Regions from separate parts of the Bombilactobacillus sp. ESL1092 genome, predicted to be linked through region 1. Evidence: a T-box and tRNA genes for the amino acid it is inferred to sense, from the RefSeq annotation. Region 1 holds a T-box; the other holds one or more tRNA genes.
What was found. The T-box of region 1 lies ahead of leuS (leucine--tRNA ligase). A T-box ahead of a tRNA ligase gene usually reads a tRNA of that ligase, here a tRNA-Leu.
Positions count from the first base shown of each region.

Region 1 (16,457 bases):
CTTTGTTTAGTTTTGAGAGGTCTACTCTCAGGGCACCAAGAGACAAGCGCGAAAGAAATCGGGCCTATAGCTCAGCTGGTTAGAGCGCACGCCTGATAAGCGTGAGGTCGATGGTTCAAGTCCATTTAGGCCCATAGAAATAGTACGGGGGTTTAGCTCAGCTGGGAGAGCACCTGCTTTGCAAGCAGGAGGTCATCGGTTCGATCCCGTTAACCTCCATTGACAGGAAACTGTCAAGGACATTAGTACTTTGAAAACTGAATATTATGAGAAGAAAGACACCGAGAATCGAGAGATTCGAAAGTAAGAAGTAATAAGTAAGGTTAAGATAATAAGGGCGCACGGTGGATGCCTAGGTACTAGGAGCCGAAGAAGGACGCAACGAACAGCGAAATGCTCCGGGGAGTTGTAAGTAAACGAAGATCCGGAGATATCCGAATGGGGGAACCCGGCTAAGGTAAAGCTTAGTCACACTGCGACGAAAGTTGTAAGTGAGGAAGACGTGGTGAACTGAAACATCTAAGTAGCCATAGGAAGAGAAAGAAAAATCGATTTCCTGAGTAGCGGCGAGCGAAACGGAAAGAGCCCAAACCAGAGAGCATGCTCTTTGGGGTTGTAGGACTGGGACGTGAGATAGTCGAAGATAGCTGAATCAGTTGGGAAGCTGAACCAGAGATAGTGATAGTCTAGTAGGCGAAATCAGAGACACTCTACCAGTATCCTGAGTACGGCGGGGCACGTGAAACCCCGTCGGAAGCAGGGAGGACCATCTCCCAAGGCTAAATACTCCCTAGTGACCGATAGAGAACAAGTACCGTGAGGGAAAGGTGAAAAGCACCCCGGAAGGGGAGTGAAATAGATCCTGAAACCGTGTGCCTACAAGTAGTCAGAGCTCGTTAAAGAGTGATGGCGTGCCTTTTGTAGAATGAACCGGCGAGTTACGATTGCGTGCGAGGTTAAGTTGAGAAGACGGAGCCGCAGCGAAAGCGAGTCTGAATAGGGCGAAAGAGAGTACGTAGTCGTAGACCCGAAACCAAGTGACCTACCCATGTCCAGGTTGAAGGTGCGGTAAAACGCACTGGAGGACCGAACCCACGTAAGTTGAAAATTGCGGGGATGAGGTGTGGGTAGCGGTGAAATTCCAAACGAACTTGGAGATAGCTGGTTCTCTCCAAAATAGCTTTAGGGCTAGCCTCGGAGAAGAGGATCTTGGAGGTAGAGCACTGTTTGGACTAGGGGCCCAACATGGGTTACTGAATTCAGATAAACTCCGAATGCCAAAGATCTTTCTCCGGGAGTCAGACGGTGAGTGATAAGATCCATCGTCGAAAGGGGAACAGCCCAGATCACCAGTTAAGGTCCCAAAATCCATACTAAGTGGAAAAGGAAGTGGAACTGCACAGACAACTAGGATGTTGGCTTAGAAGCAGCAACTCATTTAAAGAGTGCGTAATAGCTCACTAGTCGAGTGGTTCTGCGCCGAAAATGTACCGGGGCTAAGTATGGTACCGAAACTGTGGATGTGCATCGAAAGATGTACGTGGTAGGAGAGCGTTGTAAGCACGAAGAAGCCAGATCGAGAGGACTGGTGGAGAGCTTAGAAGTGAGAATGCCGGTATGAGTAGCGAAAGACCAGTGAGAATCTGGTCCACCGGATGACTAAGGTTTCCTGGGGAAGGCTCGTCCGCCCAGGGTTAGTCGGGACCTAAGATGAGGCCGAGAGGCGTAATCGATGGAAAACAGGTTGAGATTCCTGTACTGTTCAGTGTTGTTTGAACGATGGAGGGACGCAGGAGATGAATTGTGAGCATGCAGCTGGAAAAGCATGTCTAAGCAGCGAGTCTGGATATGAGTCAAATGCTTATAACCGCGAAGGATGAGTTGTGATAGGGAGCGAAATTAAAGTAGCGAAGCACAATAGTCACACTGCCGAGAAAAGCTTCTAGTGAGACACTGAATACCCGTACCGCAAACCGACACAGGTAGTCAAGGAGAGAATCCTAAGGTGAGCGAGAGAACTATCGTTAAGGAACTCGGCAAAATAGCCCCGTAACTTTGGAAGAAGGGGTGCTGGTGTAAGAGCCAGCCGCAGTGAAAAGGCCCAAACAACTGTTTATCAAAAACACAGGTCTCTGCAAAATCGTAAGATGACGTATAGGGGCTGACGCCTGCCCGGTGCTGGAAGGTTAAGAGGATGAGTTAGACTTTGGTCGAAGCCCAGAATTGAAGCCCCAGTAAACGGCGGCCGTAACTATAACGGTCCTAAGGTAGCGAAATTCCTTGTCGGGTAAGTTCCGACCCGCACGAAAGGCGTAATGATTTGGGCACTGTCTCAACGATAGACTCGGTGAAATTATAATACCCGTGAAGATGCAGGTTACCCGCGACAGGACGGAAAGACCCCATGGAGCTTTACTGTAGCTTGATATTGAGTTTTTGTGTAACATGTACAGGATAGGTAGGAGCCGTAGAGATCGGTACGCTAGTATCGAAGGAGGCGCTGGTGGGATACTACCCTTGTTATATGAAAGCTCTAACCCGCGCCGTTGAAGCACGGCGGGAGACAGTGTCAGGTGGGCAGTTTGACTGGGGCGGTCGCCTCCTAAACAGTAACGGAGGCGCCCAAAGGTTCCCTCAGAATGGTTGGAAATCATTCGTAGAGTGTAAAGGTAGAAGGGAGCTTGACTGCGAGACAGACAAGTCGAGCAGGGACGAAAGTCGGGCTTAATGATCCGGTGGCACCGTATGGAAGGGCCATCGCTCAACGGACAAAAGCTACCCTGGGGATAACAGGCTTATCTCCCCCAAGAGTTCACATCGACGGGGAGGTTTGGCACCTCGATGTCGGCTCATCGCATCCTGGGGCTGTAGTCGGTCCCAAGGGTTGGGCTGTTCGCCCATTAAAGCGGTACGCGAGCTGGGTTCAGAACGTCGTGAGACAGTTCGGTCCCTATCCGTCGCGGGCGTAGGAAATTTGAGAGGATCTGTCCTTAGTACGAGAGGACCGGGATGGACATACCACTGGTGTACCAGTTGTCTTGCCAAAGGCATAGCTGGGTAGCTAAGTATGGAAGGGATAAACGCTGAAAGCATCTAAGTGTGAAACCCACCTCAAGATGAGATTTCCCATTCAGTAATGAAGTAAGACCCCTCAAAGAAGATGAGGTAGATAGGTTGCGAGTGGAAGTGTAGTGATACATGGAGCTGAGCAATACTAATCGGTCGAGGGCTTAACCAAGGGTGTCGAGTAAGAACATAATATTCAGTTTTGAGAGGACTAAGGTTCTTTCAGAAGGTAAGAAGAGAGCAAGTGTGGTGGCGATAGCGAGGAGGAAACACCTGGAATCATGCCGAACACAGAAGTTAAGCTTCTCAGCGCCGAAAGTAGTTGGTGGGAAACTACCTGCGAGGATAGGTCGTTGCCATGCTGCTCTTATTCCGGTTTAGCTCAGTTGGTAGAGCATCTGACTGTTAATCAGGGTGTCGTCAGTTCGAGTCTGACAACCGGAGTTTTTATTTGGAGAGTTGTCCGAGTGGCTGAAGGAGCATGATTGGAAATCATGTATACGGGCTTTTACCTGTATCAAGGGTTCAAATCCCTTACTCTCCGTTAGCTTTTAGCTGACCCGTTGGTCAAGTGGTTAAGACACCGCCCTTTCACGGCGGTAACATGGGTTCAAATCCCGTACGGGTCATTTTTGGAAGATTAGCTCAGTTGGGAGAGCGTCTGCCTTACAAGCAGAGGGTCACAGGTTCGAGCCCTGTATCTTCCATTTTATTTTATAAATAAATATTTGTTCTGACCCGTTGGTCAAGTGGTTAAGACACCGCCCTTTCACGGCGGTAACATGGGTTCAAATCCCGTACGGGTCATTTTTGGAAGATTAGCTCAGTTGGGAGAGCGTCTGCCTTACAAGCAGAGGGTCACAGGTTCGAGCCCTGTATCTTCCATTTTTAATATCCTGGTAAAGCATTGATAATTAATTAATGCTTTTTTTGTGTTTATACTAGGTTTGACTAAAAGTGTTAAAGTTATTTGACATTATGAAGTGGAATACAATATGGAAAATAAGATTGCCAATTTTAAAAAAACAGCGTTATTCACAGGCGCAGTTAGCTGAATTAGCTAATGTTATACGGCAAACTGTTAATGCTATTGAAAATAATAAGTATGATCCGTTGTTGTTGGTTTGGGAGTGGTCATATGTTTTTGCATATTGTCACTTGGACCATTAAAAAATGTATACAATCAAAAATGGCACTTCCTAATTAGAAGTGTCATTTTTAATTCAGGTTTATGTTGATAAGCTAGACTATTTTGTTATCTTTGCTTTTATAAGGGAATTTTTCCTTTAGCGTTAGCTTCTTGTTTGCGAGTGGTTTAGTTACTGCTAATTATTAAAATTAGATCTGGATTACCAGCCAGACTGTACTTTTACTTTCGCAAATATTTTAGCATTAAAATTTAAATGAAGTAATTTAAAAAACTAAAAATTCCTCGCACAATATCTAATTGGTAATCGTTTAGTTTTAAATGGAGTAAATATTTAACTATTAAAATTATTAAAAAGCAACCTAAATAGCTCACAACTGCTAAGTTGGTTAAATAATGTAGTAGGTATAATCCCAATAAAACTACTCCAATGCAAAACCCACCGATAAAAATCTGGTGCGAGTTGTTAGTTAGTGTAGTCAGTAAAGTAAAAAAATTAATTAAAATAATATTTAAAATAATTTGGGCGGATAAAAAATGAAGTATTGGAAAAACAATGACAATACTACTAAAAATCGGCAGAAAAAAATTCCAGATAAAAGTTGAAACAGAATTATTAGCAATAAATAAGCAAATTAGTAATTCGCATAACCAAAGAATAAAGAGGTAGTGAGGGTACGATTGCAATTTTAACAAATAAGCAATTGCCAGACTGAATACGAAATAAATAAGATTGAAATATTTATTGGCTTTTAAGGGGTGGAAAATATTACTATAAACAACAATCAGAATTGTTAAGATTAACGACACCATACTATTGTGATCATAGTTGGTGGGGTATTTTAAAGTTAAAATCATCGGATAAATTAACAAACTTATGAGATTAGTTGCGGAATTGATTAGTTTCATTGCTGAACTCCTTTATGAAGACTAGTTTAATTTTACTAAATTTGAAGATTATTAGCTAATGGTGTAATGTAGGACTATTGGATTGAGAAATGAGGTCAATAATCTATGTTAGAAAAAACTTTTTATAAAGAGTTATTAAAAAATTCGTTTAATATTCCTCTTAAGGTAACCTATTGGGATGGTAAGACTGAAACTTATGGTACTGGCGATCCCCAAATTCATATTACTATTCATGAAGCTATTCCAATTAAAGAGATTGCAGCTAACGCTTCAATTGCTTTAGGTGAAGCGTATATGGATAAGAAAATTGAGATCGATGGCAGTATCGAAGATTTAATTTTAGCCGCTTATCAAAGTAAAGATAGCTTTTTATACAATAAAAAATTTAAACAATTTGTTTCCAACCGTCAACATTCAGAGAGTAAAAATCAAGAATATGTTCAAGATCATTACGATATTGGTAATGACTTTTATAAACTTTGGTTAGATGAGACGCTAACTTATTCTTGTGCGTATTTTGAACATGAAGATGATGATTTAAAAACTGCACAGTTGAATAAAGTTAATCATATTTTGAAAAAGTTAGATCCTCAACCAGGCAAAACGTTATTAGATATTGGTTGTGGCTGGGGTACTTTAATGCTGACTGCTGCACAAAAATATGATTTAAAGGTTACGGGCATTACTTTAAGTGAAGAACAGTATAAATATGTGACTGCACAGATTGAAAAATTAGGTCTGCAAGATCGCGCAGAAATCTTATTGACGGACTACCGTGAACTGAAGGGCCGTCAGTGGGATTACATTGTTTCTGTGGGCATGTTTGAACATGTAGGTGAGGAAAACTTGCCAGGTTATTTCCAAGATGTTAGTGATTTCTTAGTTGACAATGGTAAAGCGTTGATTCACGGAATTACGATGCAAACACAACATGGTGGTTCCAATGGCTGGATTGATAAGTGGATTTTCCCAGGTGGGTACATTCCCGGCTTAACAGAAAATATCCAAAATATTATTGGTTCCGGATTGCAAATTGCTGATACTGAAATGTTACGTAGACATTATCAAAAAACCCTTGAAATTTGGGATCATAATTTCCAAGCTAAATTACCAGAAGTCATTGAGATGATGGACGAACGTTTTAGTCGCATGTGGGATTTGTATTTACAAGCTTGTGCTGCTTCCTTTGCCTCCGGACATATTGATGTTGTGCAATATCTGTTAACTAAGGGTCCTTCTGGAACTGGCTTGCCAATGACTCGTGATTATGTTTATAAATAATTAAGTATTAATGTTTTTAAATATGTGATAACATATTTTAGTTAACTAAATTCCCGATGGGGCTATTTAGCTTACCTGTAACCTAAATTCAAGGGGGAAGTATTTTTATGGAAAAAGAACGTCATTTCTTTACATCGGAATCTGTTTCAGAAGGACATCCAGATAAAATAGCTGATCAAATTAGTGATGCTATTTTGGATGCTATTTTAGCTAAGGATCCGCAAGCACGGGTTGCTTGTGAGACTACAGTGACCACTGGATTAGTTTTGGTTGCTGGCGAAATATCAACGACCGCTTACGTTGATATGCAAGCTATTGTACGTCAAACGATTCGTGAAATTGGCTATACGGATTCGGCTTACGGTTTTGATGCTGATACTTGTGCCGTGATTATTGCGGTTGATCAACAATCGCCTGATATTGCGCAAGGGGTGGATGACGCCTTAGAAAAAAGAGATTCAGACAATGATACTGATCCGCTAGATCAAATTGGTGCTGGCGATCAAGGCTTGATGTTTGGTTATGCTACCAATGAAACACCGGAGTTTATGCCTTTGCCGATTATCTTGGCTCACAAGTTGGTTTACAAGGTGACTCAGGTCCGCAAACAACATGAATTGACTTATTTACGCCCGGATTCAAAGGCGCAAGTTACTGTCGAATATGATGATAACTGGAAAGCTTTACGGGTTGATACAGTTGTTTTAAGTACGCAGCATGATCCGGATGTCAAGTTAGCTGATTTACGGCAAGATGTGATTGAAAAAGTGATTAAACAAGTTATTCCAGCTGAATTATTGGATGCTGAAACTAAATTCTTTATTAATCCAACTGGACGCTTCGTTTTAGGTGGTCCAAGTAGTGATACTGGATTAACTGGTCGTAAAATTATTGTCGATACCTATGGTGGTTTTGCTCATCATGGTGGTGGAGCTTTCTCCGGTAAAGATGCGACTAAGGTTGATCGTTCAGCTAGTTATGCGGCACGTTATGTGGCTAAAAATTTAGTTGCTGCTGGGGTCGCTGATCAAATTGAAATTCAATTAGCTTATGCGATCGGGGTAGCACGTCCAGTTTCTATTAATGTTAATACCTTTAATACAAGTGATTATAGTGATTCGCAAATTGTGCAAGCTATTCGGGAAGTCTTTGATTTAAGACCAGCCGGAATTATTGAAATGTTAGATCTAAAGCGGCCAATTTATAAGCAAACGGCTGCTTATGGCCATTTTGGGCGCACTGATGTGCAATTACCATGGGAACAATTAGACAAAGTTACAGCGATTCAGCAAGCTATTCAAAAGTAGGGATATTGTGAATTCAATAGTAAAAAAAACAAACGTTAAGTGGGTCACGGTTGCAGTCTTTGTAGCAACTTTCATGACAGCCGTCGAAGGCACGATTGTTTCGACGGCGATGCCGACAATTATTAGTGATTTACATGGCTTGAAATTAATGAATTGGGTCTTTTCAATCTATTTATTAATGAGCGCGGTCACGACGCCGATTTATGGTAAATTATCTGATCGCTATGGTCGTAAAATTTTATTAAATATTGGCTTATTAATTTTTGTCTTGGGTTCTTTTTTATGTTGTATTTCGCATTCTATGTTGCAACTAATTTTGTCACGGGTTTTACAAGGACTAGGTGCTGGGGCAATTCAGCCGTTGACGTATACCGTTTTAGCTGATATTTATCCGTTAGAAAAAAGGGCCAATATGATTGGCTTAAATGGGTCTGCCTGGGGAATTGCCTCAATTGTGGCGCCTTTGTTAGGTGGTTTTATTGTTGAACAACTGTCTTGGCATTGGGTCTTTGCCATTAATATTCCCATTGGTTTGATTACAATTATCTTGATTCAATTATTTTTGCATGAACCTAAGCGCAGTCAAGCTGTGCGTGAGCCGGTTGATTTTCAAGGTATTATCTTATTAACGTTCGTCTTAGTTTGTTTAATGCTCGGGCTACAGAACTTAAATAATGCCCATGCTTGGCTAATTAGTTTAATTTTGTTAGTAGCAGCCGTATTAGGTGCTTTTGTATTTGTGAAGGTCGAACGGCAAAAAGCAGATCCAATTTTGCCGTTAAAATTATTTAAAAATCGTACTTTTGTTGTACAAAATGTGTCGATTCTATTAATTTCTGGTTTTTTGATTGGTTTTGATGCTTATTTGCCAATTTGGATGCAGAGCGTTTTAGGACTGAAGCCGTCGATGGGGGGCTTTGTGGTTACACCTAGTTCGGTAGTTTGGTTATTTGGTTCTTATATTTCTGGTAAAATGATTGCTAAATATCCACCGCATAAAATTACGTTATTTGCACTTAGCTTTCTAGTGGTTGGCTGTGGGTGCTATCTGTTGTTACCGTTAAAAACGGCCTTTGGCATTTTTCTAATTATCTCTGCGGTGGTTGGTTTTGGTTTTGGTTTGTCGATTACAACTTCCACGGTTACTTCGCAAAGTGTAGTCACAGCAGATGAAGTGGGAACGGCCACCAGTTTCAATACGTTAGCTCGTAATTTGGGGCAAACCTTGATGGTTTCCGTCTTTGGAATTGTGATGAACCTAAAAATGGCACAAGGAGTACAACAACATTCAGGTTTAACTTTTAAAATGTTGGATCAAATGATTAATTCTTCGACCGCGCATTTGTTAGCAAAACAATATTTAGCACCAGCTAGACAAATTGTTTATGAAGGCTTGCACTGGATTTTTGTAGTGGGAATTATCATTTTAATTGTGGCAGTTATTCTCAATTTCTTTGACCATAGTGATTATTTGTTAAAGGATTTTCAAAAAAGCCAAGGTAAATCAGCAGAGTAATTCCACTAGCTAAACAGGTACCTGCTAAAACGTCAGAAAAATAATGAACGTGTAAAATGGGACGACTGATAATAATGATGAGGGCAATTACCATTAAAAAAAATGGTAATTGCTTTTTTTTCGTAGTTTGGTAATAGATGAGAATTAAACTCCCAATTAAAGCAGTGGTAGCCATAGCATGACCGCTAGGAAAACTAAAGCCAGTTGCTTGGACGAGATGATTTAAGTTGGGACGAGGTCTGTGAATGAGCGCTTTTAAAACTTGGTTTAATAATAAATTACTTATTACGTTACTAAGCAGAAAAAATCGTTGGCGTTGATTCTTTAAAATGAAGCTAATAAGGATAGTTAGACTAAAGACGACTTTAGGCGCGCCAATAGTGGTAATGTATTTGAAGAAGGTTCGATTATGTTCACTCAAAAAAGCTAAGTGTTGAAAAAACCAGAAATCACAGTGCCGTAATGCTGGCTGATGATGAAATAACATCATTGTCAAAATTAAAAAACAAGAGATAAAGAAAATGCTAAGAAAAAGTAATAGTTTTGATAATTTCATTAATAATCTCCTAAAAAATAATTAATTTTTTGGTAAATCTTACCGGAAAGGGCATTGATTAAGTTCATTGGTGACTATAATTAGCTTGAAGTAGTGGGAAGTTTAACTAATAAATGAGATTGGGACAAAGACCTTAGTATATTTTTATCCCAGTCGCAAATAAAGGGGGTCTGTTTGATGAAAAAACATTTAAGAAGATCAGTTAAACTAGTTGCAATTAGTTGCTTAAGTTGTTTAACTGCATTAAATGCTTTAAAGCATAGTAGTGTGACGAGTTATGCTGATAGTTTTGATCAAGTGACAATTAACGTCAATGATGCTGATAACTTGGAAAATGTGGTCACATCGTCCGGATATGGGGATCAAACATTTTTAAATTATTTGGGTTTATCGGCGCAAAAGTTAGCCAATAATAATGATCTTTATGCTTCAGTTATGTTAGCCCAAGCACTCTTAGAAAGCGGTTGGGGGACAAGTACTTTAGCCCAGGCGCCTAATTATAACTTGTTTGGTGTTAAAGGCAGTTTTCAAGGATCAGCGGTTAATATGGCCACGCAAGAAGATGATGGCAGTGGTAATTTGTATGGTATTCAAGCTAATTTTCGCAAGTATCCCTCCTATCGTGAGTCCTTAGAAGACTACGTTCGTTTACTGCGCGATAATGGCATGTATTCTGGAGCTTGGCGTAGTAAAACTAGTTCCTATAAAGATGCTACTAGCTTTTTAACGGGGCGTTATGCCACGGATACATCATATGCCGATAAATTGAACAGTTTGATTGAAAAGTATAATCTAACGCGGTTTGATCAACCAGTTGATGCTACTAAACCAAGTGTCAATGACATTGTAGTCAATAATGTTAGTTTAGTCACAAATGATGTGAACCATAATTCTACAAGGAATACTTATCAAAATCAACAAGCCCCGGTAATTGTGAGAAATAAATTTCAAAATCCAGCAGCTGATGCTTCAGCTACTAGCGAAACACAAACGCCGGCTTTACCGGTTATTGTTAATAATTCCCTGAATGAATTAATTAATACCAACAAGGAAATATTGCAAGCTCCTAGTACTAAACCAAGCAATCGGCCTAAGGATGCAAAAACTGAAACTGATTTTTCACGGACAATTCCTAGTGGAGATCATGCTGATCCAGCTGCTGTTATTAAAAAAGCACCAGTTGTGCAGGCTAAAGCAGTTTCTAATACTAAGTCAACCCCAGCTACTGATAATTCAATTCAAGTTTCGCCACAGGAAGCTGCAACTGAAAATTCGTCAGACTAGTTGCAATTAGCGTGATTTTTATTTATAATATGCGTCAGATTAGTTTTTACCAAAGGAATAGTAATTGAAAAATTGATTATCAGAGAGTGGAAGGTTAGTGTGATTTCACAGATATTTTTTAATGAACTCATCTTTGGAGTTTGATTACTGAACTAATAGTAAGTAGTCACGGGGTATCGTTAAATACTTGAGAGTTATATAGTTAATATATAAAACTTAGGTGGTACCGCGGGTAAATTTCGTCCTATTGCAAGAGCAATGGGACTTTTTTTGTAGGAGGGTAATTATGGGTTATAATCACAACGTTATTGAAAAAAAATGGCAAGCCTATTGGGCCGAACATAAGACGTTTAAAACAACAGAAGATCCAAATAAGAAAAACTTTTACGCGTTAGATATGTTTCCTTATCCGTCTGGTAAAGGTTTGCATGTTGGTCATCCAGAAGGGTATACCGCGACCGATATTATTGCCCGGATGAAGCGGATGCAAGGCTACAATGTCTTACATCCCATGGGGTGGGATGCGTTTGGCTTACCCGCTGAACAATATGCGCTGAAAACTGGACATAATCCCATTGATTTTACGCAACAAAATATTGATACATTTAAGCGACAAATTAATTCGCTAGGTTTTTCTTACGATTGGGAGCGCGAAATTAATACTACTGATCCCAATTATTATAAATGGACACAGTGGATCTTTGAACAATTGTATAAACAGGGGTTAGCTTATGAAGCCAAAGTTCCTGTTAATTGGAGTCCAGATTTAGGTACAGTAGTCGCTAATGAGGAGATTGTCAACGGTAAAACTGAACGTGGTGGTTTTCCAGTTTACCGTAAGCCAATGCGACAATGGATGCTCAAAATTACGGCTTATGCGGATCGTTTATTGGATGATTTAGATTTAATCGATTGGCCCGTAAATATTAAGGAAATGCAGCGCAACTGGATTGGCCGGTCAGTCGGTGCTGAAGTTAAGTTTGAGATTGCCGATCATGATTTAACGTTTAATGTCTTTACGACACGGCCAGATACGTTATTTGGTGCTACTTATGTAGTCATGGCTCCAGAGCATGAACTAGTGGATCAAATTACTACCCCACAACAAAAAGCACAAGTTCAACAATATCAGGAAGCAACTGCTAAAAAGAGTGATTTGGATCGGACCGATTTAAATACTGAAAAAACAGGTGCTTTCACAGGCGCTTACGCTATTAATCCGATTAATGGCGATCGATTACCAATTTGGATTTCTGATTATGTCTTGGCTAGCTACGGGACGGGTGCTATCATGGCTGTTCCAGCACATGATGACCGGGATTTCGAATTTGCTAAAATGTTTGACTTACCAATTAAAGCAGTCATTGCGGGTGGTGATGTCAGTGATCATGCTTATACAGGTGATGGTGAACATATTAATTCGGAGTTTTTAAATGGTTTAAATAAACAGCAGGCAATTGATAAGGTTTTGGCGTGGTTAGAAGATCATCAGGTTGGCCAAAAGAAAGTTAATTACCGCTTGCGAGATTGGGTCTTTTCACGGCAACGTTACTGGGGTGAACCCATTCCAATTATTCATTGGGAAGATGGAACCACGAGTTTAGTTCCTGAAGATGAATTACCATTACGTTTGCCAGCAGAACATGATATTAAACCTTCAGGTACGATTGAAAGTCCGTTGGCTAACTTGACTGACTGGGTCAATGTGGTTGATAAAAATGGCCGCAAAGGTCGGCGGGAAACCAATACAATGCCACAATGGGCTGGTAGTTCTTGGTATTTCTTGCGTTATGTAGATCCACATAATGATGAAGCAATCGCTGATTATGAAAAATTAAAACAGTGGATGCCCGTTGATTTATACGTCGGTGGAGCCGAACATGCTGTGCTGCATTTACTGTATGCAAGATTTTGGCATAAGTTCTTATACGATTTAGGTGTTGTACCGACACCAGAACCGTTCCAAAAATTATTTAATCAAGGAATGATTTTGGGTAATAATCACGAAAAAATGTCGAAGTCCAAAGGCAACGTTATTAATCCTGATGATGTTGTCGATGAATATGGTGCTGATACGTTACGTCTTTACGAAATGTTTATGGGACCGTTAGATGCTTCCATTTCTTGGAGTGAAGATGGCTTAGCTGGTTCTTATCGTTTCTTAGAGCGGGTTTGGCGCTTATATATTAATGCAGATGATGACAACACTTTGCGGACTGATTTTATTACCGAGCAGCCGAATGCTGATTTGAAAAAGATTTATAGTGAAACTGTGAAACAAGTTAGTGATCATTATGAAAAGTTACAATTTAATACGGCAATTTCGCAAATGATGACTTTTGTCAACGCTGTGCAAAAGCAAGATCAGTTTCCAAAGGATTACGCTGAAGGTTTAATTAAAATGTTAGCCCCAATCGTACCGCATATTGCTGAAGAAATTTGGCAAAAATTAGGTCATGATGAATCCATCACTTATGCTCAATGGCCAACTTACAATGAAGAAGATCTAGTTAGTGCTGAAGTCGAAGTTATTTTGCAAGTTAATGGTAAGTTAAGAAATAAGATTACGGTGCCAGTTGATATTTCCAAAGCTGATTTAGAACAAAGAGCATTAGCTGATGAAAAGACACAATCATTTATTGCTGATAAAAAGATTGTAAAAACCATTGTGGTTCCGCAAAAAATTGTGAATTTTGTGGTAAAATAATAATTCATCAATTTTAGAGAGGATCAATTTGATGGATCAAGATGTCGAAGAGAATACAGTGACAACTGCGGTAACTGGTGGCAAAAATGATTTAATTAAGGGTTCAGCTTGGATGACGGCGGGAAGTATTTTTTCGCGAGTCTTGGGTGCTATTTATATCATTCCGTGGAATATGTGGTTTGGTTCCGTTTTAACGGCTACCTTGGCCAATGCCCTATTTGCTAAGGGCTATAATATCTATAGTCTGTTTTTGATAATTTCGACGGCGGGTATTCCCGGGGCAATTTCCAAACAAATTGCGCATTACAATGCTTTAAACGAGTATGCGGCGGGAAACCAGTTATTTAAACAAGGCATCAAAATCATGGCTTGGATGGGCATAATTAGTGCAGCGCTGATGTATTTTGGCGCACCGCTTTTGAGTGATTGGTTTGCTGATGGCAATGCCAATGCCATTCCAGTTTTAAGAGCCTTGGCGATTGCGTTATTAATCATTCCGTTGATGAGTCTCATGCGGGGCTATTTTCAAGGCTATTCACAAATGGCACCTTCAGCGGTTTCTCAATTAATTGAGCAAGTGGCGCGCGTAATTTATATGTTAGCGGCAACGTATTTAATTATGAAGGTGCAAAAGGGCAGTTATGTTAGTGCCGTAACGCAATCGACCTTTGCAGCTTTCATTGGTGCGGTCTTTGGTTTAGGAGTGTTGGTAATTTACTTTTTAAAGCAATTACCGCAAATTCGCCGTCTATCACGACAAAGTAAATTTGAAATTGATACACGTCATCAGAATTTTTTTGGAGAAATTATTCGCCAAGCAGTTCCTTTTATTATTCTGGATTCTGGCATTATCTTATTCCAATTATTTGATCAGTCGACGTTTAATTCAATGATGTCGTCGTTTCAACATTTTAGTAAAGACACATTGAATGCCATGTATGCTCTATTTGCCTTTAATGCAAATAAATTAATTATGATTGTGGTTTCTTTATCAACAGCGATGGCTGTTACTGCGATCCCCTTATTGTCAGCAGCTTATTCGCGTCATAACCAAAAAGAAATTCAAGATCAAATTGGTAATATCTTACAATTGTTTTTCTTAGTTATGTTACCGGCAGCTTTAGGCATGTATGCAGTAGCTAAGCCTTTGTATATTTTGTTTTATCGATATGATCAGTTGGGGATTTACTTGTTACAATTTAGTTGTGTAGTAGCTATCTTGTTAGGGTTATTTACGGTTTTGTCAGCTATTTTACAAGGACTATATCAAAATAAAATGGCGATTAAATATTTTGTGATTGGTTTTATTGTTAAAATGCTTGTACAATATCCATGTATTTTAATTTTTAGTAGTTTTGGGCCCTTAATGGCGACTGCTATTGGCATGGCGGTCACGTGTTGGCTGATGTTGCGATTATTGTGTGTGAAATTTGAGTTTAAATTACAGCCGACCATTAACCGTACTTGTGGCATTTTTATGTTAACAGTTGTGATGTTAGTATCCATTTTAATCTTGGATTTTGTTGCATATCATTTGGTGAATAATCAAGGTCGCCCGTGGGCTATTGTGTTATTATGCCTGGAAGTTGTATTAGGTGTTGGGATCTATGGTTATTTAATTTTAAAATCGCACTTAGCGGAGAAGATTTTAGGCTCCAAAGTTGCTAATTTACGGCAAAAATTGCATATCAATTAATCTGTTTTAAAAAACAATAAGGTTGGAACGCAATAATGAATTAATGTTCGTTTACTTCTAGATAGAGTACGATCATTAATCTTATTGTTCCAACCTTATTTTTTTGCTATTACAAGTTGATTAGAATCAGAAACAGTGGCTGAAAGTCTGAATAATTAGCGATTAAACGGTGGTATATAATATGTTAGTAATAAGCAATTTACCAAGCATGGAACGCTATTGATAGAATGGTCTGAAAATAATATGGAAGTAATTGATTTAAAAAAATATACGACTCCTCTTCAAAAAGTTAAGCAGCATCCGAAGTTGATTAACGTACAAGAAGTCGCAGAATCAGGTTTTTATAATACAATGTTTGCACAAAAAATAGGCCGCTTAAGAAAGCGCGTCTTCGTTTTGTTAGAACAACAGCAACCAACTGCCATTATCACTTCCTTAATTCCCAACCGCTTTTTACCACAATTGGATCAAAGTGATTTAATGGATTTGGAAAATCTAGTAGATTATCAATGTCAGGTTAATCAAATCACTCAAAATGTGATGTTGACATGGGCTAATGAACAGGAACGTAAATTGTTCAAACAAGAAGTTGACCGCTTACAAGTTTTGGTAGAAAAAGCAATTTTTCGTAACAATCAAGGAACGATTATTCGCTCGGAAGAAACAGTGCTGTTGCCGGACCAATTTATTTTTCAAAAAGGAGAAGGAGATTGAAGACCTATTTGTATATTGAAGCTAAGGAAAAAATTCTCAATTTAATTACTAGTGGGACTTTTAAATTTAATGAACGGATTTGGAATGAACGAACTTTAGTTAGTCAATTAGGTTACAGTCGTACAACTATTAAAAATGCGATTAATTCATTAGTTGCTGATAATATTTTGGAAAAAAGGCGCGGTGATGGGACGTATTTAGTGGAAGTGGGCACTAACAATTTGGTGAAAATTGGTGATGATGCGCCCAATTCGTTTACACAAATTATGCGTAT
Region 1 covers NZ_CM176594.1:341,219-357,675, reverse strand. The annotation lists tRNA gene AC3B6Y_RS01805 (tRNA-Ile) at 61-134, shown strand; tRNA gene AC3B6Y_RS01800 (tRNA-Ala) at 147-219, shown strand; rRNA gene AC3B6Y_RS01795 (23S ribosomal RNA) at 322-3,238, shown strand; rRNA gene rrf (5S ribosomal RNA) at 3,312-3,428, shown strand; tRNA gene AC3B6Y_RS01785 (tRNA-Asn) at 3,438-3,510, shown strand; tRNA gene AC3B6Y_RS01780 (tRNA-Ser) at 3,520-3,610, shown strand; tRNA gene AC3B6Y_RS01775 (tRNA-Glu) at 3,624-3,695, shown strand; tRNA gene AC3B6Y_RS01770 (tRNA-Val) at 3,701-3,773, shown strand; tRNA gene AC3B6Y_RS01765 (tRNA-Glu) at 3,802-3,873, shown strand; tRNA gene AC3B6Y_RS01760 (tRNA-Val) at 3,879-3,951, shown strand; gene AC3B6Y_RS01755 (helix-turn-helix transcriptional regulator) at 4,045-4,236, shown strand; gene AC3B6Y_RS01750 (class I SAM-dependent methyltransferase) at 5,228-6,403, shown strand; gene metK (methionine adenosyltransferase) at 6,511-7,710, shown strand; gene AC3B6Y_RS01740 (MDR family MFS transporter) at 7,718-9,226, shown strand; gene AC3B6Y_RS01735 (phosphatase PAP2 family protein) at 9,156-9,782, opposite strand; gene AC3B6Y_RS01730 (glucosaminidase domain-containing protein) at 9,960-11,066, shown strand; T-box leader at 11,109-11,316, shown strand; gene leuS (leucine--tRNA ligase) at 11,353-13,773, shown strand; gene AC3B6Y_RS01720 (putative polysaccharide biosynthesis protein) at 13,805-15,469, shown strand; gene AC3B6Y_RS01715 (hypothetical protein) at 15,689-16,183, shown strand; gene AC3B6Y_RS01710 (GntR family transcriptional regulator) at 16,180-16,457, shown strand, end outside.

Region 2 (16,457 bases), 140 kb from region 1:
GCACCGTAAAATGTTCTAAACTGGCATCATCAAATTCTAACTTTGATAAGTCAGCCACATGGCGCACTAATTCTTTATCAAGCATTAAATCATCCCTTCATAAACACAATATTTAATAAATGAGCTCTCTAACTTTAATAAGAAGTCAAAACATGACTGCTATACTGTTTACTATTATAATCTTTTGTTAACAACGACTGCAAATCCTGAACGGTTTGAATTTTAATTTCTACGGCTGGTTGTTGTGGTAAATATCGATTAGCTGAATCTTGGACAAATTGCGTGAAACTATTGATCTGTGCCACACCGTAGAATTGAGTCGTAATTGTAATAGCTAATCTTTGTAAAGAACCATCCTGGTAATGAGCTTGCGCAGTTACCCCACTTAAATTAGGGAAATAACTTTGCACATGGTTCTTAAAGTTAGAGAAGCTATCGGCATCACTACTATTAATTGGTGATTCATCATTAACCACCGGCCAAACTTGATTTTGTTGTTTAATAGCTTTCCAGTCAGCAACTTGCTTTTGCTTCGGCTGACTCACACCATAACTAAAGAAAGTCCCTCCGACTAGCGAGTCATTCACATTTTGTTTATACAAACCAACTGTAATAGGCACATTTTTTAAACTAGCTTTTTGGCGTAAGCGCGTAACAATCTCATCAGCCATTTTCTTCCCCTGCGCCAAACGCTGTTCCGGGGTAATTTTCGTTTCAAACTGAGCGCCATACTTTTCCTTAGTATAATAATCGACATCATTCATTGCCAAGCCAATTGTCACACCGGATAAAGTATAACTTTTATCATTTTGTGTATAAAAATCCTGTTCCAATAATTGCTGCAGATAAATAGGATTGCGCTTATCGGGCTCTAGTGAACCATTATCTTCCGGATTTAATCCCGTCGGATTTTTGGCTGATTTACGATCTAACCAATTCTGGGCCATTTTGGCTGAAATAATTTTACCTTCTTGAAAAGAATAACGGTCAGTAGAAAATTCCTTCTTCGAAATATCCAGTAGGCCACTTTCAAAGGCTGCTTGATTACCATCATTATCACTATCGCTATCAGCCGTTAAACCCGTAATCGGGCTGGTATGATACTTGCCATTGTTCAGTAAGGTACTATATTGTCCGGTTTTCGAAGCCCCGGTAGTCGTCATCTTACTGCTTTTTTCATTACTATGTGAAGACAAAGTGGAATTATTTAAGTTACCACAACCAGCTAATAATAACGTTGTCAAAACGACAGTAAAAATCCCCGCAATCTTATTTTTTGGCATATTTACACTTCCTCAAGTTGTTGTTGTAATTGGCTTTCATCCCAAATAGCTACTCCTAATTGCCGAGCCTTCGTTAATTTACTACCTGCTTTTGCACCAGCAATTAAAATATCGGTTTTTTTGGAAACGGAACTAGTAACATGCGCTCCCAAATGTTCTAGTTGTGTCGTCAATTGCGCCCGCGTATAGTGTTGCAAAGAGCCCGTCAAGACAATTGTTTTACCATTAAAGATGGTATTATCACTTGAAGCACCAGCAGTTTGATAAGTTAAATTGACTTGTAACTTGGCTAATTCTGTAACTAGTTGCTGTACTTTCGGATTTTGAAAATAAACAGTCACACTGTCCGCAATAATCTCCCCTAAAGTTGCAATCTGCGCAATTTGCTCTTTGGAAGCAGCCATCAACGCGGTTAAAGTTTGAAAATTTTGTGCTAATAACAACGCCGCTTTCGCACCAACATGGCGAATCCCTAAACCATATAATAAGCGTTCTAAGGAATTAGCTTTCGAGCGGTCAATAGCTGTTAACAAATTATGAATGGATTTATCTTTAAAACCCGGAATTTCCGTCAAGTCACTGGCTGTTAGCCGGTACAAATCAGCGACATCGCGTACTAAGTGTTTTTGCCACAGCTGTTGGATAATTTTCGGGCCTAAACCTGTAATGTCCATGGCATTCCGTGATGCAAAATGAGTTAAGCCCTCTTGCACCTGCGCCGGACACATTGGATTAATGCAACGTAAAGCTACTTCTTCTTCCAGATGCACCAGTTGCGATTGACAAGAAGGACATTGTTGTGGAATGACGTATGGTTGACTATCACGAGAACGCTGATCAACCAAAACTTGCGAAACTTCGGGAATAATATCCCCCGCTTTATGAAGCAATACCACGTCATGCAAGCGAATATCTTTTTGTTTAATTAAATCTGGATTATGCAACGTGGCTCGCGCCACTGTCGTGCCCGCCAATTGTACAGGATCCATCACAGCAGTCGGTGTCACCACACCTGTCCGCCCCACAGTCCAGACAATCTCATTAATCCGTGTTTTAGCTTGCTCGGGGGGGAATTTATAAGCAATTTCCCACCGTGGAACTTTGACCGTATTGCCCAAAGTTGCTTGAGCTTGGAGGTCATTGACTTTTAAAACTACTCCGTCAATGCCATAGGGTAAATCAGTCCGTAATTCTTGGTATTTAGCAATAAAATCTTGCACGCCTTCTAAGTCATGACTGACAAAATGGTCAGGATTCGTTTGAAAGCCCAAATCTTGCATTGTCGTCAAAGCTTGGGCTTGATTATTCACAGCTAAAGCTTGCGGTTGCATCAAAGTGTAGATAAAAGTGCTTAATTGCCGTTGTTTCGTGACTTGCGCATCCAATTGCCGTAAGCTACCCGCAGCAGCATTGCGCGGATTGGCAAAAGCACTGGCACCGTTTTGATCACGTTTTTGATTTAATTGTTGAAAAGCAGCCTTGGACATGTAGCATTCACCACGAACTTCCAGATCCAAAGGCTGAGCTAAAGTCTGAGGAATATCACTAATTGTTCGCACATTAGCTGTCACGTCTTCACCTACTTGACCATCACCACGGGTGGAAGCTTGGACTAATTTTCCTTGTTCATAGCGCAGTGATAACGCCAAGCCATCAATCTTTAACTCCACACAATAATCTACAGGATGACCTAAAGCCATTTTTAAACGATTATTAAAAGTTTGCAGCTCTTCAAATGAAAAAACATCACCCATTGATAACATCGGAATGGCATGATTAACTTTTGAAAATTCTGGTAAAACAGCATCGCCGACCAATTGACTAGGAGAATCTGGCGTTACTAATTGGGGAAACTGCTGTTCTAATTGTAATAATTGTTCATATTGTTGATCATAAACATAATCTTCAACTAAGGGGGCATCTTTAGTATAGTAAGCTGCCCGCTCCTGATTCAGTTGTGTGCGTAACTTAGTTAATTGCTCTTGAGCTGTAGATTGATCCATATCATTCTCCTGACTCAATTTTTTTAATCGGGGCAAACTCAGCTAATAAGCGTTTAATGCCGGTCGGTTGTTCAAAGGCAATATCTAACTCGGCGCTTTCGCCTTGTCCCGTAACTTTTACAATCGTCCCAATGCCCCAAGCTTTATGCTGCACCTGTTGACCAATTTGCCAATGAACTTGACCAGCAGCACTTTGATTCGCCACACTCGGAGCTTGTGGGTGTTGTTGGGGTTTACGTGGCCGACGAATAGAGCGACGTTGATCAAACGGGTATTGCGTCGTATTAGCTTGTGGTTGCACAGCTTTTTGTTCTAATAAATCAGGGGTAATTTCGTCAACGAATCGCGATTGAGGATTACTCTGGGTACGACCATATAACATTCTGGACCAGGCACTGGTCAAATATAGCCGTTCCTGTGCCCGGGTAATGCCGACATAAGCCAACCGCCGTTCTTCTTCCAATTGCTCAGCATCATTCAGTGAGCGACTTAAAGGAAAAATTCCTTCTTCCATGCCCACTAAAAAGACTACTGGAAATTCCAAACCTTTTGCCGCGTGTAATGTTAACAACGTCAGCTGATCACTTTGGTCAGCTTCCGTATCTTCACTGCTCACTAACGCTAATTCTGCTAAAAAATCGACCAAAAAATCAGCCGCTTCATCCTCTGGTTCATAATTTTGATCAAAATCTTGTGTCACCGTTAATAGTTCTTGAATATTTTCTAAACGTGTTTGAGCCTCAAGGCTATCTTGCCGCTCTAAGTTAGCCACATAGCCACTTTGTTCAAGCACCGCTTGCATTAAATCAGTCATATTGGCATAAGCCTTGGGTTGTTGCAACTTGTGAATCATCTGCGCAAAATTTTGCAGGTTGAGTTTAACTTTACCTGACAAGCCTGTAATGGTATCGGCATTGAAAGCTGCTTCTAACAAACTAATTTGTTTTTGATCGGCAGCTTGCTGCAACTTCGCCAAGGAGCCCTGTCCTATCCCGCGTTTAGGTTCATTAATTACTCGTTGAAAACTTAAAGAATCTTTAGGATTAGCAACCAATTGTAGGTAGGCTAAAACATCCCGAATTTCTTTGCGATCATAGAATTTGTGCCCACCAATAATTTTGTATGGTAGGTTCGCCTTCAACAATTGATCTTCGAAAATTCGCGATTGTGCATTAGTCCGGTACAAAATGGCCATTTGCTTTAACTGATAATCTCCCGCCTGGCGTAATTTGACAATTTGGTCAATTACATACAACGCTTCATCCCGTTCGGAAGCAGCACGATAATAAGCAATTTTTTCACCCTGCGGATTATCTGTCCATAATTTCTTCGGTTGCCGATTATTATTATTGGCAATCACATCATTAGCTGCTTGTAGTATCACTTTGGTCGAGCGGTAATTCTGTTCCAATAAAATTGTTTGTGCTTGAGGATAATCCTGTTCAAAATTCAAAATATTATCCATGTTAGCACCGCGCCAACCATAGATACTCTGATCGCCATCACCCACGACACAAATGTTTTGGTATTTGGCTGCTAACAAACTAACTAAGCGATACTGAGCATCATTCGTATCCTGATATTCATCCACGTGAATGTAATGAAACTTTTCTTGATAAGAATCTAAAATTTGCGGATTTTGCTCAAATAAAATCGTCGTCTGCATAATCAAGTCATCAAAATCCATACTTTGATTATCTTGTAAGCGCGCCTGATATTGTTCATAAACTTGGGCAGCAACTTTTTCAAACGGACTATTAGCTTGTTGAGCATAAGTTTTAGGCGTTAGTAACTCATTTTTGGCACCACTAATCACACTTAATAAAGCCCGCGGATCATATTTTTTGGGATCAAGATTTAACTGCTTTAAAATTTGCTTCACCAAAGTTAATTGCTCTGATGAACCCGTAATTGTAAAAGCGCGACTATAACCAATTGCTTCTGCCTCGCGCCGCAAAATTCGCACACACATCGAATGAAAGGTTGAGACCCAAACTCCTTGTGCATGTTCACCTAACAATTTTTGAACCCGTTCTTGCATTTCGCGCGCAGCTTTATTGGTAAACGTAATCGCCAAAATGTGCCACGGCAAAACCTCTTGTTCTTCGATTAAATAAGCAATCCGGTGTGTCAAAACTCGCGTTTTACCACTACCAGCTCCAGCCAAAACCAACAAGGGACCATTTGTTGTCGTTGTTGCCTGTTTTTGTTTATCGTTTAGTCCCTGTAAAATAGCTGTTTCTGACATTAAATTCTTCCTTTTCTTTTCTGAATTACAGTCTCAATTATAGCAAACTCTTGCGGACAATCCAGCCACACGAAAAGAATATCTATCATACAAGCGCAAAAATTATCCACCAATTTTTCAGTGCGTCTAATTCCAAAAATTTAGCATCCCTGCAGCTTAATTCCAAACAAAGAGGCTGGGCTAAAAGTCATCTGACAGTTCAGGTTGAACTGAACTGCTGGCTTTTTTAATTCAATCAACTTAATGATCGCGCACAATCATTAGGCTGATTGACCCCAACCTTGATTTATTATTTTTTATTTTCAAACAAGTCAGTTTTGTCACACAGCACTCTAATTTAAGCCCACTCGGGTAAAAATTTCATCAATATGTTTTAAATGCCAGTGATAATCGAAGGCTTCATCTAAATCAGTGGGACTCAAATACTGCATAATTTGCTCATCAGCTTCTAGTAACGGCCGAAAGTCCACGTGCTCTTCCCAAACTTGAGCCGTCTTGGGTTGCACCAAATCATAGGCTTGCTCTCGACTTAACCCCGCATCAATTAACTTCAACAACACGCGTTGTGAATAAATCAAGCCATGCGTAACATTTAAATCAGCAGCCATTTTATCTTCAAAAACGGTTAAATTGCTTAAAATTTTAGTAAAACGTTGTAACATATAGTCCAAAATTTCCGTGGAATCTGGCAAAATAATCCGTTCCGCTGAGCTGTGCGAGATATCCCGCTCATGCCACAATTCAATATCTTCTAGTGCGGTAAAAACATGTCCTTTTAAAACACGTGCTAAACCCGTAATATTTTCTGAACCAATCGGATTACGCTTATGAGGCATCGCTGAGGAACCTTTTTGTCCTGGCGCAAAATGTTCCTCGACTTCGCGCACTTCAGTGCGTTGTAAATGTCTAATTTCTAAGGCAAAACGTTCTAAGGAAGCCCCAATCAAAGCCAACGTCATGATATATTCAGCATGCAAATCACGCGGTAACACTTGTGTAGAAATTTCCTGCGCTGTCAAACCTAATTGGGCACACACCATTTGTTCGACTTCGGGAGGCACGTTAGCAAAGGTTCCTACTGCACCACTGATCTTCCCGGCTTGAACGCCTTGAGCAGCATGATCAAACCGTTGTAAATCGCGTTTTAATTCTGAATACCAATTGGCCAATATTAAGCCAAAGGTGGTGGGTTCAGCATGAACACCATGAGTCCGGCCCATCATCACCGTTGTTTTATATTGTTGCGCTTTTTGAGCCACTACGTGTAACAACTCCACTAAGTCTTGGCGCAACAAAGTATTAGCTTGTTTTAACAAATAGCCATACGCTGTATCGACGACATCTGTCGAAGTAACTCCAAAATGAATCCACTTTTTTTCTGGACCTAAGCTTTTGGAAACAGTCCGTGTGAAAGCTACCACATCATGCTTCGTAATTTTTTCCATTGCGATAATATCTGCTACTTGAAAGCTAGCGTTGTGTTCAATGGCAGCTAAATCAGCATCCGGAATTTTTCCGAGACGATTCCAAGCCCGGTCAACGGCAATCTCCACTTCTAACCACGCCTGATATTTATTTTGCTCACTCCAAATTTGGGCCATTGCTGGATTCTGATACCGTTTGATAACCATGAACTTCTCCTTTATCCCTTAACTGTAAAGCTACCGCTATTTTTAAATCTGCCACAACTCTGTGGCGTTCACATAATTGAGTAATTGTTGTTCATTTTCCGCAAAAACCACTAAAGTTCCAACTTCTGTTTGGTCTGTGGCAGACGAATAGTCACGATGATTAAATTTTAATTGCCATTGTGGATGTTGCTGAATCAAAGCCACCGCTGTGGACAAATGCTGTTTAGTCACCTGTAACTCACAGCCATTCATCCAGGGGGTTAAGTTAGGCAGGGGCCAATTACACAAACTGCGGATTAACAATTCTTCCTGAGAGGTTTGCGTCACCGCTGCAAAAATTTGCGCGGAAAACACGGTTCCCGGATATAACCGTTCAACATAGAGCATTCCAGATTGGGTAGTACACAATTTAATCGCAAACAAGCCTTGATAATGCAAATGACTGCCAATGGTTTGGGCAATTTCTTGCACTTCTTGTTTCAAAGCGACTTCATCAGTTTTCGTAACTAAAGCCGTTTTCAAGCCTTGCGGGCGTGTAACCTTGATCAACGGATAAGTTTTAATGTCGCCCGTGTAATCTTTCGTAACCATGGCAAAGACTTCTTGATGAATATCGACCAATGATTCCAAAATAAAGGAGCCTTGTGGCAATTGATAATTGTCAATTTGTGCTTGATTATAAAATGTTTCTTGAAAATCAGGATCCACCGCGCGTTGAATCGGTTTTAAAAGACATGGAAACCCAATTTCTGAAACAGCCATTTGTAAGTCAGCTTTATTCACAACCGTGACATACGGAGTAATATTCAAATTATGTTCGTTCAAAAAGCACCGTTCTAAATAACGATCTTGCATCAAATCAAGAATTTCAGTACCTTGAACTAATTTTTCCGGCTGGGCTAATTGTTGCGGATCAGGTAATTCGATCTGACTATCATTATATAAAACTAAATCCACAGCTTGAAACAAGCGTTCTAACAATTCTAAGTTGTGGTAATCACCCACGATTAATTTACTAACAACATTAGTCCATTGCTTCGGCTGGTCAGTCAAAACTGTCACCTGAAAGCCCATATTTTGCGCTTGAATGGCCAATTGCTGATCACTACTACCACCATGAATAATTCCTAATTTACTGTTCGGTTCCATAAATTCCATGCTTAATTCTGCCTCATTCTTCTGCAAAAATTACCTTTCCGTTCTCAAAACCACTGATTCTAGCTAAGGACAGAATCGGAATCTGCTGTTCATCAATCAGCTGCCGCCCTTTTTGGAAAGTCTTTTCAATGACAATTCCAATTCCTTCTAACGTCGCCCCTGCTTGTTGAATAATCGTGGTCAAGCCGGAAACTGCTTGTCCATTAGCCAAAAAATCATCCACAATTAAAACGTGATCTTGAGCAGTCAAAAACTTTTTAGCAATACTAATTTGATTAGTTTCTTTTTTAGTAAAGGAGTAAACATCCGCAACATATAAATCCGAACTCATTGTAATAGAACGATGCTTCCGAGCAAAAACCACTGGCTTTTGAAAAGCAACGCCCGTTAAAACGGCGGGCGCAATTCCCGAAGATTCAACAGTTAAAATTTTGGTAATCGGCAATTTTTGAAAATGCTGATAAAAAGCCTGACCCATTTTTTGCATTAACAGCGGATCAATTTGATGATTTAAGAAACTGTCAACTTTGAGCACATCTTGGCCTAAAACTCGACCATCCTGCTTGATTCGTTCTTCTAGTTCACGCATTGTGGTGCCTCCCTAAGCTTTACTTTAAGATTACCATTATCACTGCATTAGTGAAATACTTTAATTTATTTGGTATCATATTCATCTAAATTATAAGTCTGAATAATTTTGATTAGTTTTTTAGCATAATCTGGATCTGTAGCATAACCATCTTTTTGCAAACTTCGCGCCGCCTCGACATAGTTGTCAGCCGCTAGTACGTGCTGGTACTGCTGCTTATTCCAAGTAGTACCGTTTGCCAACAATGCATCATGATCGGCAATGGATGCTTCAAAATTAGTATAAACCTTAAAACGGGCGGTCACTGTGACCCACTGTCCATTTTGGTACTCTTGAGTTTGTAATTCTTGCGACTCTTGGGGATTGTCATCTTTCACGCCAAACAAATTGTGATAATCACTAGCCAAACTACTTTGACCCCAATTACTTTCCAAAACGGCTTGGGCCAACGTCACGCTTGGTAATACATGATACTGTTGCCCGTATTTAACAGCCGCTGGCGCTAACTTTTTAATAAATTGCTGTTTTTGCCGAAATTGATTCTGTACTTGAATATTCGGCTGCGAGTTCACAACTTCTTGTCGCCAATGATTAATCATTATGACCGCTAAAACAAATCCACAACCTAAGATTAAAATTGCCACCAAGCCATTCGCAAAATTATTTTGCTGAGTTGCCCGGCTACGCCTTTTTGCCAAATTTTTCACCGATATCTTTCTCATAATTATGATAACATGCACCCAAGATTTATGTAAAAAAAAACCAGCCCGTGGGCTGGTCAGCACTAAGAGTTTAAGCTTAGTCTTTGTTAACGTTAACTGCTTGTGGTCCACGATCACTTTCTTCGATATCGAAAGTAACTGATTGACCTTCTTCAAGAGTCTTATAGCCTTCACCGTTGATAGCGGAGAAATGTACGAATACATCACTACCATCTTCGCGAGTAATAAAACCATAACCTTTTTCAGCGTTAAACCATTTTACTGTTCCATGTTCCATGTGAACATCCTCCTCAAAACACTTTTTGCATTTCTTTGTGGCCGATATGGAAGTTAGTTACACATGAACCATCGAACCATAACCATTCAAAAACACGTCTTTATATTAACATGCTCACAAAAGATAATCAATCAAGTTTTGCTAAATTTATTAAATTTATTTTAATATGGAAAGCACACTTTAAACAGCTCTTTGCGCTCCTAGAGCCTAACAAGAACCACTTCTTCACATTAAGAAACCAGCAATCAAAAAATTAAAAAATCTAGTAAAGTGAATAATATTCTTATCCAAATTGTCGTAGTGCCACTTGTTTAAATATTCGCCAAAAATTGAGTATTAAGCGATTTTTGTTCAATCATTTTCATATATGACAACAAAAAAAGTAGCCGTAGCTACTTTAATTAAGATGCGGGTAAGAAGACTCGAACTTCCACGGAGATAATTCTCCACAAGATCCTTAGTCTTGCGCGTCTGCCAATTCCGCCATGCCCGCAAAAACAATACTCATTCATCATAATATGAATGGGCAAATTTTGCAAGCAACTGCGGCAAAAATAAATTAGCATCAATTAACACAAATCTTTTATTTTTATGAGGCAACTGGCATCTAACTCCAATTGGGAGCTGGAACAAAAAATTTTAACCTAAGCGCTGTAAACACTTAGCAATCTCAGCCGTTGCTTGGTCTTGATCTTGTTCAGACTGTTGAAATTGATCCAAGTCCACCGTACGATTATCTTTCATACTATCAATCATTTGCTGACAAGCTTGAACATAAGCTTGATAGGCTTGAACTAAATTCATATGAATGCCCATAAAACGTGCTGGAGCTCTTAAATCGGCTAATTGTTGGGTTAATTGAGCATATTCATCAGTTCCATGCTGAAAATCACCCTGAATTGCCAAGTAATGAGCGGATTGCATTTGCTCTAATTCGTTTTTTTGCAAAGCCGTTTTAATTTCTTGAAACTTAGGATTCAACTCTTCTTGAATTTCCTGCGTCCGTTGTAAAACATCATTTAACGTTTGTGCATACTTGATCGCCCGTTGTTGTGCTTTATTAACCATGTCTTTGCCTCCTTAAAATTGATCAAAAACTGTATACGGCAACTGCCGCTTATGAGCAGTCTTCAAATACCAGTTTTCAATCTTTTGGGCCGCTGCTGCTGTGACTTCTTTGCCTTCCAAATAATCATCAATCTCTTGATACGTTACCCCCAAAGCAACTTCATCAGCTAAGCCTGGCCGACCATCCTCTAAATCAGCCGTCGGGGTTTTAGTATATAAATTGGCCGGGGCTTGCAAGTATTGCAATAATTGACGGCCTTGGCGCTTATTTAACCTAAATAAAGGCGTAACATCGGCGGCACCATCACCGTATTTAGTATAAAAACCCGTAATATTTTCCGCGGCGTGATCGGTTCCCACTACAACGCCCTTAGTTTCACCAGCAATCGCATATTGTACAATCATGCGTTGACGCGCTTTAATATTGCCCTTATTGAAATCACTAATGGCTAAGCCATTAGGTGTGATACTAGCCACGACTGCATCTACTGCTGGCTTAATATCCACCCGGTAAGTCTTATCCGGTTGAATAAAATCTAAAGCCTGTAAAGCATCTGATTCATCAGCTTGTTGCCCATAAGGCAAACGAACGGCAATAAATTGGTAACTAGATTGGGGGTGTTCTGCTCGTAATTCACTCACAGCCAACTGGGCCAAGCGACCTGTTAAAGTCGAATCTTGACCACCAGAAATTCCTAACACTAATGTTTTTAATTGATTTTTTTGTAAAAAATGCTTTAAAAAGTCCACACTCCGCTGTACTTCTTGTTCGGGATCAATCTGGGGCGCAACTTTTTCAAAAGCAATAATTTCTTTTTGTAATGGACGCAATCTTAAAACCTCATTTCTCAAATACAATTACTTTAACACAGTTTGATAAATTTCACTGATTGTTTGAGCCAAACGTTCGTTAGAAAAATTGGCAGCACAATATTCATAATATTTCTGGCCCAAAGCGCGTAATTCATCTTTTTGCCACAAGTCATGAGCTTGAATTAACGCCTGTTTTAGGCTTTCAAAATCATTAATAGGGGTAATCCAACCCAGCCCCGGTTGAACGGCTTGCGCATCCGAACCAGCATCACTAGCGACCACGGGTAAACCATTATTAGCTGCTTCTAGTAAAACTAGTGGAAAGCCTTCCGATAATGATGGTAGGACAAATAAGTCCGCGTTTTGGTAATACTGCTCTGTTTTGTCTTGAAAGCCGATAAATTCGACTTTTTGTGCCAAATCTAGTTCTTGTACTAAGTGTTCCAATTGGGGCCGCGAAGTTCCATCACCCACTAGCTTTAAGCGCCAGTCAAAATCTAGCTCTGCTAAAACTTTTAAGAGTAATTGTTGGTTTTTCACAGGCACTAAACGAGCAACATTCAATAGCGTAAACGGATCTTGTCGCGTCGTTTGGGGCGCTTTTTCGCGAAAGTACATTGTATTAAAGACCGGCTTGATTTTGTCTGCGGCAATCCCCACTTGTTCTAAAATTGGCTTAAATTTAGCAGTTACTGGCATCAATAGCTCAGCTTTTTTCAAGGCCCGTAAATTTAAAGAAGTCATTAACTTTCCTTTGAAATTGTCAGCAAAATCCACATAAGGATCACTATGAACCGTAATGATCCACTTTGCATGCACATGCTTATAAATCAAACTCATTAAAAAATTAGCCCGGGGACCATGCGTATTCACAATATCAATTTGATTATCATTAATGAACTTCTTGAGACGCCCGAGCACCCGCAAATCCAACTGCCCATCTTGGTTCATAATAGTAGTGGGAATTTGCCATTCATTTGCTAGATCAGAAACTGGACCCCGTTCAAAAACTAAGAGCTGCGAATCAATATCTCGTTGATTCAAGCCCCGTAGAATATTAATAATAATCGTTCGTCCGCCGCCATTTTCATTCCCGGCGTTCACGTGTAAAGTTTTCATAAATTAAATCCTCACAATAAATTGTTAAACAAATCTAGTTATCGTAAACTAAAGGTATTAAAAAAGGAGTTTAGAAAAATTGCCAAAACAAATTAAAATCTTAGATTTGCCTTTTATTAGTACTACTAATCAAAATTTTATAAAGTTACTCCAGCAACGTATCGCTAATCATCAAAATACCTTTATTGTTACTGCTAACCCTGAGATTGCAGTTTATGCTTACGATCATCCAGAATATCGCAAATTAATTCAAACAGCCGACTACATCACTCCTGATGGTATTGGGATTATTAAAGCAGGACAAATGATGCATCAACCACTCTCTGAACGAATTACTGGCTTTGATACACTTACTAGTTTACTAGAAATTGCCAATAAGTGTAGCCTAAAAGTATATTTATTAGGTGCTAAACCCGAAATTATTACTAAAACCGTCCAAAATATTCACCAAAAATATCCCCAACTAAAACTTGTCGGATCACATGACGGGTATTTTCAAGATGAACAACCCATTGTCCAAGAAATAAAACAAACTAAACCTGATATCGTGGCTGTCGCTTTAGGGTTTCCCAAACAGGAAGAATTTATTTATCGCCACCGCCAACTGACGCCTGCAATTTGGATTGGCGTGGGAGGCAGTTTTGACGTCTTATCTGGAACGGTCAAACGCGCCCCGCAATTAATTCAAAACTGGCACTTAGAATGGCTCTATCGCTTATTAAGCCATCCTAGTCGTTTTAAACGTTTCTTAGCTTTACCGCGCTTTTTAAAATTAGTTAAGCAGCAACATTAACCCTAAAAATCTTTGAGTAGTTCCGCACTTAATAGTGTCCTAATAATATCTTTTTAATTTTTGTAACAGCATCATTACCTTTCAAATTACGCCAACGACGCAAAAAAATTCCGTTCCTAAATTAATTTTTAAGAACGGAATTTTTGATTACTTAGAAAAAATTTCAGCTTTAAGGAAACATAACTTTAGTTTTTCGAGAAGCTAGATGTTGTGGTTTGGGTTTTTGTAAGACAAACAACAAGTATGCTGTGACCCAACCAAAATACATGCTAACTCCGGGCGCATTGAGAACATGCCCTGAAAAGATTGACATAAAAATTCCCAAGCCAAAGGCCACAAAATATAATAAATTGGTTTGAATTTTTGGTTGGAAAAAGTAACGGCAGAATTCAAACAATAAATAGAAGATAATGCCGACTAACGGCAAAATTGTAATCACGAAACCAATAATTCCAAATTGGAAGAAGAAGTCTAACCAATCCATCTCCACAGTTCGTGGATGCTTACGATAATTACCCCCGTAGCCCATCCCAAATAATTTTTGGGCCAAGGCAGATTTTTTATATTCATAACTATTTAGGCGATAATAATTGGTCCGGCCGCTTAATAACTTCGCTAGTAGCGGATTACTTAATTCCTTATTTTGCAATAAGAAACGCTCGTAATGATCCATATGCTTTCTGTGCTTTTTATCAGACAACATTTTCTTTTTATTTTGTTGATTTTCGCGAATAATTCGATTTTGAATCACACTATTATCATGAACTGGTGAATGCGGATAAATTGCTAAAACTCCCCCCAATAAAACGGCAATTAGAACCGTATTAATGATATTGGCAGCTTTTTTTTCATGCGTCACAAAGATTCGTATTAACTGCAAACAGAAGGCCGAAATGAGCGCTAAAATCATCCCATAGAAACAACTTTTCGTTCCGAGCATTGTAATAGAATTGACGGATAGAATCACGCCGCCAAAGTACCAATAATTATGTTGCTGCTGAGACTTTTCTAGCGCATATAGCAAAACAATTGGAAAGGCAATTGCCAAAATTGCACTTAACTCATTGCCAGCATTAAACCAACCACTTGTTCCTAATTTTCCCTGGGGATAGGTATGAAAAGCCGTCTTGGTCATAACTGCTACAATCATGACCACGTTAATCATCATTTGTGCCCAATAAACAAAAACCGGCACCGAACGCTTTAATTGCTGTGCTGATAAATTCTTAAACGCGTAGTACATGCCCAAAATAATAATTAAGTAATGCAGACTTTTAAAACACGCCGAAATTTCTGTAAACCACGAAAAAGCGGGCTTATTGAAATAATTAACCACCAAATTAATCACAACTAATACTAATAATAGTCCTAAGAACCACGGCACATAACGATCCAGCCAATCATCACGCTGGTGCGCAACTTTTAAAATAAAGCCAACAATTAAAACTAGCATAATTGCACGAATCGCTACGCCCAGTGTCAAACTAAAGTTAGGCAATACTTTCATTTGCCAACCGGTAATCACATCCAAAATTGGTTGTATTAAAAAATAAATCATTAAATACCAACTAAAACGTTGAATTGAACTAGATTTCACAATAATTCTCCATTATCTTTTATCTTTCTAAATAAAACTCAAAGCGCTCACCCACATACTGTGAACGAACATATTCAAACGGTTGCTCATCATCTAAGAAGGTAACCTGCCGTAATCTTAGCACAGGAGCACCTCGCTTGACCTTTAAAAGCTCAGCTACTTTTTCTGAGGCTAACATTGCTGACACATTCTGTTGAGCGTGTCCGAGCTTTAAGCCCTTTTGCTCTAAAGCGTGATACAGCGATTGTGTAATTTGCTGTTGACTTAAATCTCGAACGAGATTCCACGGTACAGTAGTGATTTCAAAACAAATGGGCACGCCATCGGCCAAGCGAATGCGTTCCATTCGTAAAACATCAATTTTATCGGCTAATTGTAAATGCTCTTTCTCACTGAGCGTCGGTTCGGCAAGATGATAGGAAACAACGCGACTAGCCGGCTTTTTGCCCTGTGATTTCATAATATCTGTAAAACTAGTCGTTCCGGACATTTTTTCTTGAACTTTTTGACTAGCAACATAAGTTCCAGAACCAACCTTACGTGACAAGATTCCTTCATCAACCAAGGTCTGAATGGCTTGCCGTGCGGTCATGCGACTCACAGCAAAATGCTGTGCTAACCAGCGCTCTGACGGAATTCTTTGGCCTACTTGCCACTTTCCTTGGGCAATCTCGGATTTCATTTGGTTATGAATTTGAACATAAATTGGTACTTCGGACACGGAGATTACCCCCCTCAAATTAAAAATAAAAAAAGACTGAAACCAACGTTTCAGTCAATTATTGGGTTAGCTGGATTCGAACCAGCGCATAATGGAGTCAAAGTCCATTGCCTTACCACTTGGCTATAACCCAATCAATGGAAGGGAGTGGATTCGAACCACCGAACCCGAAGGAGCGGATTTACAGTCCGCCGCGTTTAGCCAGACTTCGCTACCCTTCCAACATATCAATAGGACATTAAATATAATAACCAATTTTGTTCCATTTTGCAAGAGGTTATAACAAATTTTTTATTTTTCTATTGATAACTTCCGAAACATTCCACGAATATTATACCAATAATTCTTTTAAAAAACGAAAAAAGTTCACCAAAAGGTGAACTTTTATTAATTGATTCCGGACATTAATTTTTTGATTTTTGGTGTAAAGAAAAT
Region 2 covers NZ_CM176594.1:482,289-498,745, forward strand. The annotation lists gene gatC (Asp-tRNA(Asn)/Glu-tRNA(Gln) amidotransferase subunit GatC) at 1-85, opposite strand, end outside; gene AC3B6Y_RS02370 (CamS family sex pheromone protein) at 135-1,283, opposite strand; gene ligA (NAD-dependent DNA ligase LigA) at 1,286-3,286, opposite strand; gene pcrA (DNA helicase PcrA) at 3,288-5,534, opposite strand; gene purB (adenylosuccinate lyase) at 5,867-7,165, opposite strand; gene AC3B6Y_RS02390 (ATP-grasp domain-containing protein) at 7,208-8,323, opposite strand; gene AC3B6Y_RS02395 (xanthine phosphoribosyltransferase) at 8,337-8,912, opposite strand; gene AC3B6Y_RS02400 (glycoside hydrolase family 73 protein) at 8,978-9,619, opposite strand; gene AC3B6Y_RS02405 (cold-shock protein) at 9,711-9,911, opposite strand; tRNA gene AC3B6Y_RS02410 (tRNA-Leu) at 10,319-10,404, opposite strand; gene AC3B6Y_RS02415 (hypothetical protein) at 10,551-10,979, opposite strand; gene nadE (NAD(+) synthase) at 10,992-11,810, opposite strand; gene AC3B6Y_RS02425 (glycosyltransferase family 4 protein) at 11,838-12,911, opposite strand; gene AC3B6Y_RS02430 (WecB/TagA/CpsF family glycosyltransferase) at 12,991-13,704, shown strand; gene AC3B6Y_RS02435 (O-antigen ligase family protein) at 13,874-15,301, opposite strand; gene AC3B6Y_RS02440 (GntR family transcriptional regulator) at 15,321-16,022, opposite strand; tRNA gene AC3B6Y_RS02445 (tRNA-Gln) at 16,084-16,155, opposite strand; tRNA gene AC3B6Y_RS02450 (tRNA-Tyr) at 16,161-16,243, opposite strand; gene AC3B6Y_RS02455 (peptide MFS transporter) at 16,410-16,457, opposite strand, start outside.
Region 2: it has a tRNA-Leu gene. The T-box ahead of leuS (leucine--tRNA ligase) is inferred to sense a tRNA for this amino acid. The anticodon was not compared.